Regions from separate parts of the Streptomyces sp. NBC_00388 genome, predicted to be linked through region 3. Evidence: riboswitches for the same ligand, from Rfam matches in the RefSeq annotation. Region 3 holds a riboswitch; each other region holds the start of a gene.
What was found. Region 3 has a riboswitch for cyclic di-AMP ahead of OG917_RS16335 (M23 family metallopeptidase). Riboswitches for the same ligand answer to the same signal wherever they lie in the genome.
Positions count from the first base shown of each region.

Region 1 (3,267 bases), 590 kb from region 3:
GGTGATGACCTTCCAGCCGTCCCAGTCGTCCTCGTACAGCGGGTCCTCGATGGAGACGAGCGGGTACGCGGAGACGAGCTCCTCGTAGTACTCGGTCATCTCGGCGGCCGAGCGCGACTTGCCCTCGAACTCGTACTTGCCGTCCTTGTAGAACTCGGACGCGGCGACGTCGAGCGCGAGCGCGATGTCCTTGCCCGGCGCGTAGCCGGCCTCCTTGATGGCCTCGATGATCAGGTCGAGGGCAGCGCGGTTGGAGTCCAGGTTCGGCGCGAAGCCGCCCTCGTCGCCGAGACCGGTCGACAGGCCCTTGGTGTTCAGGACCTTCTTGAGGGTGTGGTAGACCTCGGCGCCCCAGCGCAGTGCCTCGGAGAAGGACTCCGCGCCGATCGGGGCGATCATGAACTCCTGGATGTCGACGTTGGAGTCGGCGTGCGACCCACCGTTCAGGATGTTCATCATCGGAACGGGCAGCAGGTGCGCGTTCGGGCCGCCCAGGTAGCGGAAGAGCGGGAGGTCGGATGCCTCGGATGCGGCGTGCGCCACGGCGAGCGAGACGCCGAGGATGGCGTTGGCGCCGAGCGAGCCCTTGTTCTCCGTCGCGTCCAGGTCGAACATCGCCTGGTCGATCAGGCGCTGCTCGGTGGCGTCGTATCCGACGAGCTCCGGGCCGATCTGCTCGATGACGGCGAGGACCGCCTTCTCGACGCCCTTGCCGTGGTAGCGGTTGGGGTCACCGTCGCGGAGCTCGATGGCCTCGTACGCACCTGTGGAGGCGCCGGACGGAACGGCGGCACGACCCGTGCTGCCGTCGTCGAGGCCGACCTCGACCTCGACCGTGGGGTTGCCTCGGGAGTCCAGGATTTCCCGGGCTACGACGACGTCGATGGACGGCACTAGCATCTCCTTCTGGAATGTGACGCTATGGGCGCAGGGTCACTTTGGTCTTGCGGCACGAGCCTAACCGGCTCCGCGCCATCAGCCCGCAAGGGCGCCCGGACCCTGAATGAAAAAGGGTCCAAAAGATCGTATGACGGTGTGAAAGTCAGCAGACCATCCCATGCTATCCGGATCGTCACCCCTGCCGGACCGGCGGGCGGACCGCGGCGCTGCTCCGGCGGAGAGACCCCCGGCCCGGCGCGTACGGGGGAGTCGCGCCGGGCCGGGGTGCTGAGGAGAGCTGCTGTCAGCTCAGGTGGAGCTGCTGACCCGGGTAGATCAGGTTGGCGTCCTTCACGATGTCCTTGTTCAGGTCGAAGACCTTCTTCCAGCCACCGGTGACGTGCTTCGCCTTGGCGATCGTGGCGAGGGTGTCGCCGGACTTGACCTTGTACTCGCCGTCACCCTTCTCGATCGTGGTGGGCGCGGCGTGCTTCGGCGCGGCCTGCTTGGGCGCGGCCGGGGCGCTGCTGCGGGCCTCGCTGCGCGAAGCGGCCTGCTGGTCGCTGTGGCTCTGCTGGCCGGCGCTGGAGGAACCGCCACCGGAGGTGGAGACGCCCGGGTCGACACCGTCGTTGCTCAGGTTGCCGGCGCCGGCGCAGGACCAGGCACCCGGGCCCTGCATCTTGAGGAGCTTCTCCGCCGTGGCGATCTGCTGGCCCTTGGTGGCGAGGTCGGCACGCGGGGCGTACTGCGTGCCGCCGGCCGCGGCCCAGCTGGAGTTGTTGAACTGGAGGCCGCCGTAGTAGCCGTTGCCGGTGTTGGTGGACCAGTTGCCACCGGACTCGCACTGCGCGACGGCGTCCCAGGTGGAGACCGAAGCAGCAGAGGCAGAGGTCGCGCCGATCATCGGCACGGCCACAGCGGCACCGGCGACACCGGCGAGCGTGGCGATACGGACGGCCTTCGAGGGGCGACGGTGCTTGGACTTGCTGGAAAACAGCATGAAGAATCTCCTCACCGACGCCTACGAGGTGAGCTGTCGGGTTCGGGCCAATGAGTTGCCCGGCTGCGCGACCTAGCGCACAGCTTCACCCCAAGCCGTTCCCGGTTCGTACCGTTCTGTGACTCTGAACGGACGGCCGGACCCGGCACTTACCTGGGTCCCCCGCTCCTGCCTGCGGCGCTTCTTAGCGTCAACTGCTTCCCCTCGACCGATGGCAGGATTCGGCGTGGCGATCGAAGAGGCCCGCGGTGCGAGCGGTCTGACCGTAATCACAGGACCCACCGATATTCAAAGATGACCATCGGCGGGGAAGTCACGGGTTTACGACCGCGCTTTTTCCGTTTTCGCAGGTGAGGGGCGGCGTGCGCCGGGCGGACAGTCCGGACATTCAGTCGGCCCGACGAGAGCCATGTCTCACTCGAACAGAAGCGGACATACAGCCTCGAACTACCCCTGTTTCTGGTCGAGATCAAGGCTCTGGCCAGGAACGATGAAGTCCGGATCGCCCCCGACCGTCGCGTGGTTCGCCGCGTAGAGCGCGGGCCATCCGCCGGGCAGATCGTGCGCCTTGGCGATGACCCAGAGATTGTCACCCGCGCGGACGGTGTAATTGCCGTCCGTCCGGGCGTCATCGCGGGAGGGTCTGTCGACGCGCGAGGCATGTCGCCCGGCCTCGTCACGGCTCGCGCCGGCACCGTCGCCGGCCACGCCGCCCCGGTGCCTCCCGGCCCCCGGCGACGCCGGGGAGCCCCCGGAAGCGGAGTCGGCGTCACCGGCCGCGCCCGACGGGGTGGAGCGCGAGGAGGGGGCGCCGGACGCACTTCCGTGCGAAGTGCCCGAATCACCCGAAGAGCCCGAACTATCCGAAGAAGGATTGGATGACGGAGATGCGTGGGATGGGGGCTTCGAGGTGCCGGAGGGGGAGGGCGAGCCGGACGACCCGGAGGGGGAATCCGACGGACTCGCGCTCGGCGGCGCCTGCCCCGTCCCGCCCGTATGCGTGTCGCCGCCCGTACCCGTGTCGCCGTCCGGGTCCGTGGCCGCGCCGGACGGCTTCCCGGGGGCCGGGGTCACCGTGTCAGGAGCGCCCGGATCGACGGAGGCCGTGGCCGCGTCGTCCTTCGTGAGCCCGGCGATGACCGCGCAACTGGCCCAGAGCTTCGCCCCTTCGGCCGCGTAGGCCTTCTGCGCCACGGCTATCTGCTGGGAGCGGCTGGCCAGGTCGGGGCGGGCCGCGTACTGCCCGCCGCCGTACTTGTCCCAGCCGGCCTGCGAGAACTGGAGACCGCCGTAGTGCCCGTTGCCCAGGTCGGCGCTCCAGATGCCGCCGCTCTCGCACAGCGCCACCCGGTCCCAGGTCGTGGCGTCGGCCGCGTGGGCGCCGG
Region 1 covers NZ_CP107948.1:3,024,317-3,027,583, forward strand. Annotated here, with positions in the region: gene eno (phosphopyruvate hydratase) at 1-900, opposite strand, end outside; gene OG917_RS13675 (transglycosylase family protein) at 1,184-1,882, opposite strand; cyclic di-AMP (ydaO/yuaA leader) riboswitch at 1,886-2,072, opposite strand; gene OG917_RS13680 (LysM peptidoglycan-binding domain-containing protein) at 2,330-3,267, opposite strand, start outside.
Region 1: linked by a shared signal. The riboswitch ahead of OG917_RS13675 (transglycosylase family protein) and the one ahead of OG917_RS16335 (M23 family metallopeptidase) in region 3 are both predicted to bind cyclic di-AMP.

Region 2 (3,267 bases), 2.2 Mb from region 3:
CACGAACCCCTCGGACTCCAGGGTCCGCAGGGCCTCACGGACAGGCACTCGGGAGACGCCGTAACGGCGCGCGAGCACTTCCTCCGTCAGCCGGCCGCCCCGCTCGTACACCCCCGAGATGATGTCGTCACGGATTGCCGTGCATACCGAATGCGCCGGAATGCGCATGACCGAACCTCCGCATCGACGCCCGCCTGCCGCGGTCTGTCCGCACCTGTGCGGCGACTCTATGGCAGGCCAGGTTAATTCCCGAAGGCCCCCGGTAAATCATGGATATCTTTTGGCCATGCGGAAACCGGACGTACGAAAAACATCCGCGCGGACATACGGAACAGGTGTGGCCCCGGCGCGGGAAGCACCGGGGCCACACAGAACAGCGGGGGGTCAGACGTCGACGCCGTGCGAACGCAGATACGCGACGGGGTCGGTGTCCGAACCGTAGTCGGGGCCCGTGCGGGCCTCGAAGTGGAGGTGGGGGCCCGTGGCGTTGCCGGTGGCACCGGAGAGTGCGATCTGCTGGTCCGACGTGACGGCCTGGCCGACCGAGACACCGATGGAGGAGAGATGGCCGTACTGCGTGTACGTGCCGTCGTGCATCCTGATGACGATGTTGTTGCCGTAGGCGCCGCCCCAGCCGGCCTCCACGACCGTGCCCGCGCCGACGGCGTGGACCGGGGTGCCGCTCGCGGCGTGGAAGTCGATGCCGGTGTGGCTGCCGGACGACCAGAGGCTGCCACCGGTCTTGTAGCCGGTGGAGACGTACGAGCCGGCCACCGGGGGGACGAAGGCGTTGAGGCGCTTGCGGGCCGCGGCCCGGGCCGCGCGCTCCTTCGCCGCCTTCGCCTCGCGCTCCCGCTCGGCCTTCGCCCTGGCGACGGCCTTCGCTTTCGCCTCGGCCTTCGCCTTCGCCTTCGCGACGGCGGCCTCGTGCTCCTGAGCGGTCACCTGGGCCGCTATCCGGTCGGCGACCGTGTCACCGACGAGGATGGTCCGGTCGAGGCGGGCCTCCTGCGCGCTGGGGGTCCTCGGGCCGTCGGCCATCGCGGGCGAGGCGAGGGTGCCGATGACACCTGCCGTGGCGAGCGTGGCGACTCCGGCGACGCCCGCGGTCCTGCGAGTCAGGCGGTTCGGGGCACGGTGCTTACCGGTAGGGCGGCTGAACGCCATGAAGGGGCTGGTCCTTTCCTTCCCTCTCGCCTACCGGGTTAGCTGACGGGTTCGGAGCAGGAAGGTCTCCTACGGGCCCGCCCCTGCGGAGCGGCCCCGATTCACCCCAGGGACTGAGTGGGTCCCCGGCTCCCCAGGCTCGCGCCTGACGGGGACTCGGCGATCGCTGCCCGGCGCCGCGGTTGCGGCTGTGTCCGGCGGACAGCGAGTGCGACGGTAAGTGGTCGGTGCGGGCCGCGCCAAACGGACAGCGGATTTTGTCGCACATCCCACAGCCGCACCGGCCGGGACGGGCAGGGGTCCCGGTGGACGTGCTGTCCACCGGGACCCCCGGCCTGTCCGCACGGGCCGCCCGGGCCGCCCGGACCGCCCGGACCGCCCGGAACAGGGAGCTACCGGGGCGTCAGCTCGCGACCACCGTCACCTCGCCGATGCCGAGCGCCCTGACCGGCTCCGCGATCTGCGCCGCGTCTCCCACCAGCACCGTCACGAGCCGGTCGTCGGGGAAGGCGCTGACCACGGCGGCGGTCGCCTCGACCGTGCCGGTCGCGGCGAGGTGCGCGTACAGCTGCGCCTGGAAGTCGTCCGGCAGATGCTGCTCGACCTGATCGGCGAGCGTGGCCGCGACCGCGGCTGCCGTCTCGTACTTCAGCGGAGCGACGCCCACCAGATTCTGTACGGCGACATCCCGCTCGGCGTCGGTCAGCCCGCCCGCGGCAAGCGTCCTGAGCACCTTCCAGAGGTCGTCGAGCGCGGGCCCGGTCGACTCGGTGTCGACGGAACCACTGATGGCGAGCATGGCCGCACCGGTTCCGTCAGGCGCGGAGCGGAGCACCTGGCTGAACGCCCGCACCCCGTAGGTGTAGCCCTTCTCCTCGCGCAGGACACGGTCCAGGCGGGAGGTGAGCGTGCCGCCCAGGCAGTAGGTGCCGAGGACCTGGGCGGGCCAGACACGGTCGTGCCGGTCGGCGCCGATCCGGCCGATCAGCACCTGCGTCTGGACCGCTCCGGGGCGGTCCACCACGACCACCCGGCCGGTGTCGTCCGCGGTGATCGGGGGCACCGGGCGGGGCGTGCCCGCGTTGCCCTTCCACTCGCCGAGGCTCTCGGCGAGCACGGCGTCCAGGTCGGTCTCCGCCAGATCGCCGACGACCACGGCGGTCGCTGTCGCCGGCCGGACGTACGCGTCGTAGAAGGCGCGGACCGCGGCCGCGTCGATACGCGCCACCGTCTCCTCGGTGCCCTGGCGCGGGCGCGACATGCGCGCGGTCGCCGGGAACAGCTCCTTGGAGAGCTGCTTGGCCGCCCGGCGCGCCGGGTTGGCGAGCTCGTGCGGGATCTCGTCCAGCCGGTTGCCCACGATCCGCTCGACCTCGCTCGCGGCGAAGGCGGGCGCCCGCAGTGCGTCGGCGAGCAGGCCGAGCGCCTTGGGCAGCCGGGAGACCGGCACTTCGAGGGAGACCCGGACACCGGGGTGGTCCGCGTGCGCGTCGAGCGTGGCACCGCAGCGCTCCAGCTCCGCGGCGAACTCCTCGGCGCTGTGCTTGTCGGTCCCCTCGGAGAGGGCCCTCGCCATGATGGTGGCGATGCCGTCGAGCCCCTCGGGCTCGGCGTCCAGCGGGGCGTCGAGACTGATCTCGACGGCGACGACCTGCTGTCCGGGCCGGTGGCAGCGCAGCACCGTCAGGCCGTTGGGCAGGGTGGAGCGCTCGGGTGCCGGGAAGGCCCAGGGCCTGGGGGCGCCCGCCTGGGGCTGGGGGTGGAAGGTCATCGTCACGGCCGCGGGGTCGGTCACTGGTCCGCCTCGGTGGTCTCGGTGGTGGCGGAGGCGTCGTCGGACACGACGTCCGCGCCCGTCTCCTCGGGCTCATCGGCGGCGACGGGCTCGTACACCAGCACGGCCCTGTTGTCGGGGCGCAGCCGCGCCGCGGCGATCTCCTGCACCTCGCCGGCGGTGATGTCCAGCACCCGGCGCACCGCGGTCAGCGCCAGCTGCGGGTCACCGAACAGCACGGCGTACCTGCACAGTTCGTCGGCGCGGCCGGCCACCGTGCCGAGCCGGTCGAGCCACTCCCGCTCCAGCTGGGCCTGGGCGCGCTC
Region 2 covers NZ_CP107948.1:5,836,057-5,839,323, reverse strand. Annotated here, with positions in the region: gene OG917_RS26125 (GntR family transcriptional regulator) at 1-168, opposite strand, end outside; gene OG917_RS26120 (M23 family metallopeptidase) at 385-1,167, opposite strand; cyclic di-AMP (ydaO/yuaA leader) riboswitch at 1,180-1,339, opposite strand; gene OG917_RS26115 (M16 family metallopeptidase) at 1,571-2,938, opposite strand; gene OG917_RS26110 (M16 family metallopeptidase) at 2,959-3,267, opposite strand, start outside.
Region 2: linked by a shared signal. The riboswitch ahead of OG917_RS26120 (M23 family metallopeptidase) and the one ahead of OG917_RS16335 (M23 family metallopeptidase) in region 3 are both predicted to bind cyclic di-AMP.

Region 3 (3,267 bases):
CGGCTCAGCGGCGAGGAGCTCGCGTCGGCGCGGGTGGTGGCGGAGACGGCGCAGCGTGCCGTGCTGCCGGTGCCCGCCGAACGGATCGCCGGGCTGCACATCGCGGCACGGTACGAGGCGGCGCAGGCGGGGACCTTCATCGGCGGCGATCTCTTCGCCGTGCAGGACACCCCGTACGGGGTCCGCCTTGTGGTGGGCGACGTGCGGGGTAAGGGGCTGGGCGCCGTCGAGGCCGTGGCCGTGGTGATCGGGGCCTTCCGGGAGGCCGCCGAGCAGGAGGTCACGATCGAGCGGGTCGCGCAGCGGCTGGAGCATGCGCTGACCCGTGAGGGGGTGCGCCGCGAGGGGCTCGACGCCTTCGAGGGCTTCACCACGGCGGCTCTCGCCGAGATCCCGCGCGAGCAGGGAGTGATCCGCCTGCTCAACCGGGGCCACCCCGAGCCGCTGCTGCTGTACGCGGACGGGGGCATCCACGTCCTGGCGCCGACCGATCCCGCGCTGCCGCTGGGGCTGGCCGATCTGGCGGCCTGGCCGGACCGGGCCGACGAGACGGAGTTCCCGCCGGGGGCCACGCTGCTGCTCTACACCGACGGGCTGTCCGAGGCACGGAACGCGGAAGGCACCTTCTACGAACCGAAGGAACGGCTGCGCGGCCGGATCTTTCCGGGGCCCGAAGAGCTGCTGACGGCGGTGACCGACGACGTGCGGCTCCACACGGGCGGGCACACCACGGACGACATGGCGCTCCTCGCGGTGGGCCGCCCGCTCCGGGGGCAGCCGTACCGGCGCAGAACGGTGGAGATCATCCACCGCGACCGGCACAATCCGTAGCCGAAGGGCACCCCTCCGCATAACAGTTGACGCACTTTCAGGAGATGGATGTTTCCCGGCGGCTTCTGAGGGCAGGTCAGGTCGCCCGAATATGCCCCTATATGCGGTGAAAAGCGCAGGCCAGGGCCGTTAACGATCAGTCGGAACAGCTTGGAATCCAGCCCTCGCGTCTATTAACGTTCGATAACGCAGCGCGGTTGTCCCAGTCGTCGCAAGAGGCGGCACCGTGCGCACGCGCCGAATCCCGCAAGGGAACCGGGGAACCACCAATTGGGGTGAATCGGGCTGCTCCGTAAGGGACGCCCGTAGGAGACCTTCCTGCTCCGAACCCGTCAGCTAACCCGGTAGGCGGTAAGGAAGGAAAGGAGTGCGCCTCCGTGGCGTCCAACAACCCTGCCCCCGAAACGCTTTACTTCCCGAACGACGATGCTCTCGGTTTCGGCGGTGAGGACGGCGGTTCGTTCGACGAGTGGAACCCCACCGAGGATTCCCTCCGTCCGGTCCGCGGCAAACACCGGGTCGCCAAGCAGCGTGGCGGTCTCGCCCGCAGCTCGACGGTGCTCGGCGTCGGCGTGATCGCAGCCGTCGGCGCGGGCGGCATGGCCAGCGCCCAGAGCAAGCCGCCGGTCGCCATCTCCCTCCCCGACCTCCCGCAGTCCGTGAAGGACAAGCTGCCCGAGGCCGAATCGCTGCCCGGTGTGGGGACGCTGCTCTCCGACCTCGGCGGCTCGCCGGACCACGGGAGTACGGCGGCGGACGCCACCAACGCGGCGCTCACCACTTCCGCGGCCACCGGCAAGGGCGGTGCGGACGCGGGCGAGGCACTGCGCGCCCGGATACTCCAGCAGGCCGAGCAGCAGCAGGGCGCGGTCGAGGACGAGGCCAAGGCGGCAGCCGAGAAGGCAGCGGCCGAGAAGGCGTCGGCGGAGGCGGCCAGGAAGCAGGACGAGGCAGCGGCCAAGGAGAAGGCGGCCAAGCAGAAGGCCGAGGCGGAGGCCAAGGCGAAGGCCGAGAAGGAGCGGCTCGCCAAGCTGGCGGCGAGCTACTCGCTCCCCGTCTCCTCGTACACCCTCACCTCGCGGTTCAACGACGGCGGTTCGATGTGGTCCTCGGGCCACCACACCGGCCTGGACTTCGCGGCCCCGACGGGCACCCCGATCAAGGCCGTGCACAGCGGCACGGTCAAGTCGGCGGGCTGGGCCGGGGCTTACGGTTACCGCACGGTCCTCACCCTCGACGACGGCACCGAGCTGTGGTTCTGCCACCAGTCCTCCCTCTCCGTCAGCGCCGGCCAGAAGGTCAGCACCGGCGAGGTCATCGGCCGCGTCGGCGCCACCGGCAACGTCACGGGGCCGCATGTGCACCTGGAGGTCCGCCCCGGCGGCGGCGACCCGATCGACCCGATGACCTGGCTCCAGGGCAAGGGCCTCACCCCGTAGGGAGCCGGTACGGGACCGGACGCCGCGCGGCCCGGTCCCGCACACGGTGTCCGGATCCCGGCTGCGCCCGGTACGCGGCCCGCACAGGGGCGCACCCGGTCGGCGTACTCGTGCGGCCCCGCACAGGGGCGTACGGGCAGTTGAACGTACGTCTTCCCCAGCTCCGGCAGTCCTGACGGCACCCCCCCGACGCCAGGACTGCCGGTTCGACGTGTCCGGCGTCCGGCCGTGTCCGCCGTCCCGCCGTGGCCGGTCCCACCCGTCCGGACGGTCCGCCGGAATAGTGCGGAGCCGCCCGGGGGTTGATCACGGTATGACTTCTCTGCGCGCACTCGGCTCATCCGACCTCAAGGTCTTCCCGCTCTCCCTCGGCGGCAACGTCTTCGGCTGGAGCGCCGACGAGGAACAGTCCTTCGCCGTGCTCGACGCCTACACCGCGGCCGGGGGCAACTTCATCGACACCGCGGACACCTACTCGTCGTGGGTGCCCGGCAATGAGGGGGGCGAGTCCGAGACGGTCATCGGCAACTGGGTGGCCGCCCGGGGGAACCGCTCCGACGTGGTGATCGCCACCAAGGTCGGCGCACACCCCCAGTACAAGGGGCTCTCCGCGGCGAACATCAAGGCCGCGGCCGACGCGTCGCTCCAGCGGCTGCGCACCGACCACATCGACCTCTACTACACGCACTTCGACGATGTCTCCGTCCCGGTCGAGGAGATCATCACGGCCCTCGACGACCTGGTGAAGGCCGGCAAGGTACGCGCCATCGCCGCATCCAATCTGAGCGCCGAGCGGCTCGAAGCCTCCCTGGCGTTCTCCGAGGCCGAGGGGCTCGCCAGGTACGTCGCCCTCCAGCCGCACTACAACCTCGTCTCCCGCGACACGTACGAGGGCGAACTCCAGGATGTGGCGGCCCGGCACGGTCTGGCGGCCGTGCCGTACTACTCGCTGGCCAGCGGCTTCCTCACCGGTAAGTACCGGCCCGGGGTGGACGTC
Region 3 covers NZ_CP107948.1:3,615,806-3,619,072, reverse strand. Annotated here, with positions in the region: gene OG917_RS16340 (PP2C family protein-serine/threonine phosphatase) at 1-831, shown strand, start outside; cyclic di-AMP (ydaO/yuaA leader) riboswitch at 1,057-1,197, shown strand; gene OG917_RS16335 (M23 family metallopeptidase) at 1,209-2,270, shown strand; gene OG917_RS16330 (aldo/keto reductase) at 2,584-3,267, shown strand, end outside.